Regions from separate parts of the Bacillus sp. LQ01 genome, predicted to be linked through region 2. Evidence: predicted binding sites of a transcription regulator. Region 2 holds the regulator's gene; the other holds the start of a gene.

Evidence for each region. The regulator Rex, encoded in region 2, represses fermentation and respiration genes when NADH is low (regulators of the CRP and FNR family bind a similar motif). The targets are predictions, from matches to a motif close to TTGTGAAATATTTCACAA.
Region 1: nirB (NADPH-nitrite reductase large subunit) is a predicted target of Rex. The motif match lies at 1,659-1,676, and genes of this name have one in related genera.

The regions. Positions count from the first base shown of each region.
Region 1 is NZ_JBYEZL010000001.1:1,269,581-1,272,797, reverse strand. Features, by position in the region: gene tolA (cell envelope integrity protein TolA) at 1-575, shown strand, start outside; gene ric (iron-sulfur cluster repair di-iron protein) at 778-1,485, shown strand; gene nirB (NADPH-nitrite reductase large subunit) at 1,694-3,217, shown strand, end outside.
Region 2 is NZ_JBYEZL010000012.1:8,569-11,785, reverse strand. Features, by position in the region: gene AC22L0_RS28820 (ABC-F family ATP-binding cassette domain-containing protein) at 1-1,373, opposite strand, end outside; gene AC22L0_RS28815 (redox-sensing transcriptional repressor Rex) at 1,561-2,190, shown strand; gene AC22L0_RS28810 (YdiK family protein) at 2,220-2,411, opposite strand; gene AC22L0_RS28805 (CPBP family intramembrane glutamic endopeptidase) at 2,408-3,157, opposite strand.

The DNA of each region.
Region 1 (3,217 bases), on a different contig from region 2:
CAAAAGTTGCCTCTAATAATGAAGAGCCAAAAGATAGCGAACAGAAAAAAGAGCTAGAAAAGAAAGAGGCGGACGAAAAAACTCAAAAGCAAGAAGATGAGAAGCGTCTAGCCGAAGAACAAGCTCGTAAGCAAGAGGATGAAAAACGTCAGGCTGATGAACAAGCTCGTAAGCAAGAGGATGAAAAACGTCAGGCTGATGAACAAGCTCGTAAGCAAGAGGATGAAAAACGTCAGGCTGATGAACAAGCTCGCAAACAACAAGAAGAACAAAAACGTCAGGCTGATGAACAAGCTCGTAAACAACAAGAAGAACAAAAACGTCAGGCTGATGAACAAGCTCGTAAACAACAAGAAGAACAAAAACGTCAGGCTGATGAACAAGCTCGTAAACAACAAGAAGAACAAAAAGCACAGCAAGCTCAAACACAACCAGCTAATGGTAATACTGATAGTGCATACTACAAAAATTGTGCTGCAGTTAGAGCAGCTGGGAAAGCTCCTTTACATAAAGGGCAACCAGGTTATAGCTCTCATCTTGATCGTGATGGCGATGGAATTGCATGTGAAAAATAGTAATAAAAAAGAAGCTTTTACTAAGCTTCTTTTTTATTAACGTAAAATATTACCACTTATTACTTTCCCCCTTATTTTAATAACATTCTTCTTATTATTCTCAAAAACGACACAGAATAAGTGATTTCAATCACTACATAGATTTTAATTTATCGCTATTCTTAATTCAGATATTACATTAAAATTTTATGGAGGCATTCATATGGAACATACATTTACTGAAACTTCAATTGTTGGTGAGATTGTTACACAATTTCCGAAAGCTAGTGATCTTTTTAAATCATATAGAATAGATTTTTGTTGTGGCGGTAATAAGCCACTTATTGATGCAATTCATGAAAGAAATTTATCAGCTACTGAAGTGCTTACAGAGTTAAATACGCTTTATCATAATACGAAACGATTAAATGAATCGGAAATTGATTGGAAAAATGCTTCTTATCGTGAATTGATTGATTATGTCATAAATAAGCATCACCGCTATTTAAATGAAGAATTACCACAGTTAAGTCCATATGTGACAAAAGTATTACGTGTTCATGGGGCAAGTCAGCCTCATTTTGCTCAAATTCATAAGCTATTTCATGAACTTAGAATGGAATTAGAACAGCATTTAATTAAAGAAGAAATGGAAGATTTTCCATTAATTTTAGAATTTGAACAAAATCCAACTAATGAAAACTATGCTAAGTTACGTAAAGTAGTAAATGAACTAGAAAATGAGCACAATCATGCTGGAAATATTATAAAAGAACTTCGTAAAGTGACAAATGACTTTACTCCTCCAGAAGGTGCTTGCGGTACTTATCGACTTGTTTACCAACGCCTCGAAGCGCTAGAGTCTGATTTATTTGAGCATATTCATTTAGAAAATAATATTTTATTTCCGCGTGCCATTACGAAAGCATAAATCAAGTGCAGGACATGAGTGTAAATACTTATGGCCTGCTTTTTCGTTTCGCGAAAAATATTCACATCCCCTTCACATAAAACCGAATTTTAACAATTTGTGAATCATTATAAAGATGTGATAAATATCACATCTCCCCCTTATTATATTTTCTATAATAAAAATATAATCCTTTGTTCAATATTTCACATAAAAAGGGGAAACGAAAATGAAAAAACGTTTAGTTATGATCGGAAATGGTATGGCTGGCATTCGCTGTATGGAAGAAATCTTAAAACATGATAGTGATTCATATGAGATTACTATTTTTGGAGATGAACCGCATCCAAACTACAACCGCATTATGCTCTCTCATGTTTTACAAGGCAAAACAAATATGCAAGATATCATTATGAATGAATACAGTTGGTATGAAGAAAACGAAATAACTTTGTATACGAATGAAAGAGTTCAAAGTATTAACCGAGAAGAAAAAATTATTATTACAGAAAAGAAGCGTACTCTTACATACGACAAGCTCATTATCGCAACAGGTTCTAGTGCTTTTATTTTACCTGTTGAAGGTTCCGCACTTTCTGGTGTAACAGGATTTCGAACTATTGAAGATACACAATTTATGATAGATACCGCTAAAGAAAAGAAAAAGGCCGTTGTTATTGGTGGCGGATTACTCGGTTTAGAAGCCGCAAGAGGTCTAATTGATTTAGGAATGGACGTACATGTTGTTCATTTAATGCCTAGCTTAATGGAGCAACAACTAGATACGAAAGCAGCTGCTCTTCTGCGTGAAGATTTAGAAGCACAAGGCATGAAGTTTTTAACGGAAAAGAAAACTGTAAAAATTCTTGGTACAGACCATGTTGAGGGCATTCAATTTGAAGACGGTGAAGTTGTAGATTGTGATTTAGTCGTAATGGCTGTCGGAATACGCCCAAATACGCAAATAGCAAAAGATGCTGGTTTAATTGTAAATCGCGGTATTGTAGTCAATGACTATATGCTAACAAATGATGAGTCCATTTATGCAGTTGGAGAATGTGCAGAGCATGACGGTATCGCATATGGACTTGTTGCTCCTCTTTATGAACAAGGTGCGATATTAGCAAAACATATAACAAATTTACAAACTGATGGATATTCGGGCAGTATCGTCGGTACGCAATTAAAAGTTGCAGGTTGTGATTTATTCTCTGCTGGTCAAATTTATGAAGATGCTCAAACGAAAGCAATATCAATCTTTGATGAATGTAAACGTTCCTATAAAAAAGTATTAATTCGTGACAATAACGTAATCGGTATCGTTTTATATGGTGACACAGCTGACGGAACACGCCTCTTTAGCATGTTAAAGAAAGAAGAAGATATACAAGAATATACAGCCGCTTCTCTTCTTCACAAAGCTGGTGAAGAATGTGAACTTGACGTTGCTACTATGAGTGCGGATGACACAATTTGCGGATGTAATGGTGTTACGAAAGGCACAATCGTTCACGCCATTTTAGAACAAGAGTTAAAGACTTTTGAAGAAGTTAAAGGCTGTACGAAAGCCGCAGGGTCTTGTGGTAAATGTCGTCCGCTTGTAGAACAAGTTTTATCTCATACACTTGGAGATGCTTTTGATGCTTCTGCGCAGTCTACCGGTATGTGCGGATGTACACCTTTATCACGTGATGAAGTCGTAGCGGCCATTCATGAGAAAGGTTTAAAATCTCCAAAAGAAGTACGAAACGTT
Region 2 (3,217 bases):
AGAGCTAATCGAGCTTTTTGTCCACCACTAAGGGAAGATACTGGTTTCAGTACATCATCTCCTGTGAATAAAAAATTCCCGAGTATAGTACGGATTTCTTTTTCAGGTTGCAGTGGATATTCATCCCATAGTTCATTTAAAACCCGTTTAGAAGATGTTAAGTTTGCTTGTTCTTGATCATAATAACCAACAGATACATTTGATCCGAAAGAAACATCACCATTTAATAGTGGTAACTTATTCACAATAGACTTTAACAATGTGGATTTCCCAATTCCGTTTGGACCAACTAAAGCAACACTATCTCCGCGAGTTAAGCGCATAGTTACATGTTCAATTATAGGGTTCTCATCATAGCCAATGGTTGCATCATTTACTTGTAAAACATCATTTCCACTTTGCTTTTCAATATCGAAGTGGAATGATGCTGACTTAGAATCCCCTAATGGTCTCGTTAATAATTCCATTCTGTCTAGTTGTTTACGACGACTTTGAGCACGTTTCGTTGTAGAAGCGCGAGCTATATTCTTTTGAACGAAGTCCTCAAGTTTTGCGATTTCATCTTGTTGTTTTTCGTAACGTTTCATTTCTTGCTCATATAATGCTGATTTTAAGTCTAAATATTTACTGTAGTTACCAACAAATCGTCTGCTTTCTTTATTTGAAATTTCATATACTTGTGTAACGAGTTTGTCTAAGAAATAACGGTCATGTGAAACGATTAATATTGCGCCAGGATAACCTTGTAAATATTGCTCAAGCCACGTTAATGTTTCGATGTCTAAATGGTTTGTAGGCTCATCCAAAATAAGTAAGTCTGGTTTTGTTAATAATAATTTCCCGAGAGCTAATCTTGTTTTTTGCCCGCCGCTTAAAGTAGAGATCGTCGTCTGGTGCGTTTCAACTGGGAAGCCAAGGCCGCTTAAAATGGAGCGAATATCCGCTTCATATTGATATCCACCTTGATCTTTATAATTGAGTTGCAATTGGTCATAATCAGCTAACAATCTTTCATATGTAGCTTCGTTTGAAAAGTTTTCTTCTTTTCCCATTTCTTGCTCAAGTCTTCGAAGTTTTGTCTCCATTTGCTGTAAGTGGGTAAAGACGGTTAGCATTTCATCCCAAATTGTTAAAGACGTTTCTAGTCCAGTATTTTGAGCTAAATATCCGATTGAGACATCTTTCGGTTTTATAATTTCGCCACCATCATGAGATAATTCACCAGCGATAATTTTTAATAATGTAGATTTGCCTGCTCCATTCCTTCCAACTAATGCGATACGATCTTTTGTTTGTACTTCCAATTTTATGTTTGCAAGAATCGTTTCTGCACCGTATAATTTCGAAAGCGCGTTTACTTGTAATAAAATCAATGTTTTCACCTCAAATAATTTCTTAACTTTGCCATGTTTATATTTCTCAATCATACTAAAAATAGTGTATAGTTTAAAATAAAGAGAGAATACTTCTTCTCTTTATTATACAAGGAATTTAATGAGTGCTAAACTTCTGTATTTGATTAAAGTATATGAATAAAGATAGGAAGAGAGGAGAGGTCATATGGATCAGCAAAAGATTCCACAAGCCACTGCTAAAAGATTGCCTCTATACTATCGATTTATCCAAAACTTATCTCTTTCTGGTAAGCAGCGTGTTTCATCGGCCGAATTGAGTGAGGCAGTAAAAGTAGATTCCGCAACAATACGAAGAGATTTTTCGTATTTTGGAGCGTTAGGGAAAAAGGGATATGGATATAACGTAAATTATTTATTATCATTTTTCCGCGAAACACTTGATCAAGATGATATAACACGTGTAGCACTTATTGGAGTAGGTAATTTAGGGACCGCTTTCTTACATTATAATTTCACGAAAAACAATAATACAAAAATTGAAATGGCATTTGATGTTAGTGAAGAGAAAGTTGGAACAGAAATCGGGGGCATTCCTGTATATCATTTAGATGAATTAGAAGAGAGATTATCAAATGATATACAAGTGGCAATATTAACAGTACCGGCTACAGTAGCACAAGCTGTAGCAGATAGATTAGCTGAAACGAGCGTGCACGGTATTTTGAATTTCACACCAGCGCGATTAAACGTATCAGAGAATATTAGAATTCATCATATTGACTTAGCTGTAGAGTTACAAACATTAGTTTACTTTTTGAAAAACTATCCACAATAAAACGCAGAGGAAGCGACCTCTGCGTTTTATTATTGTTTCTTCTTTGTGAATTTAATTAATATAAGGCGAAGTGCCAAATTAAAATCAATTGTTGCCATAACTGCAAATAGTATTGTCCACATATTCCAGATTGTATCTGTCACGTTCGTAATGGCGAAGCGTGTAAAGATACATCCAAGAAGGAAGTATAGTGCAGCCATGAACAATGGTGAGTTTCTCATACAAAAAATCCTCCGATAAAGCCTTGCATTTTTTCAGCTTCTTTAATCATTTCTTGAATTTGTTCATTGCTCATAAAAATTTGCCCAATAGCGACCAATGTATTCATCGCAACATGAGCTGCAATCGGAACGATAATCCGTTTCGTCTTCACATATAAGAAGGCGAATACGAGCCCCATAGCAGTGTATACCAATAAATGAGTAAAATCAAAATGAATTGCTGCGAATACAAGCGAACTAATGATAGCTGCGATAAAGAAGTTAAACTTCTTATAAAGTGCACCAAATAAAATTTTTCTAAATACGATTTCTTCTAAGATAGGTCCAATTATAGATACAACAATAAGGAACCAAGGGGTCGTTCTTGCAATCTCCATCAGTTTCATTGTATTTTCTGAACCTTGTTTAATTCCTAGCAGCTGCATCTCGATCATACCGGCAACTATTTGTGAAAAGAAAGCCAAGAAGAACCCGATGAAAATCCATCCAATAGTAGCTGGAGCAGAAGAGCGCTTTGGATCTAAATGCCTGTCACGAATATCTGTTCTAAGTAACCAAAGTACGATACATAATGCAACAAAGAAGCTAATAATTGCCCAGTGTCCCGTTATGATTTGTCCTTTTTCCTCAATGGTAAATCCTCTATTATCATAGAGTCCTGTTTTTAGGAGAAGTGGCAATCCAACAACGCCAGATAACTGCATTAAAATGTATGTAACGATAATCCACCAGTATTGTTTCTTCAAATGGTTTAACCATCCTTTCTAACTATAGTGTATGAGATAAGTTAGGATAACATGTAAATA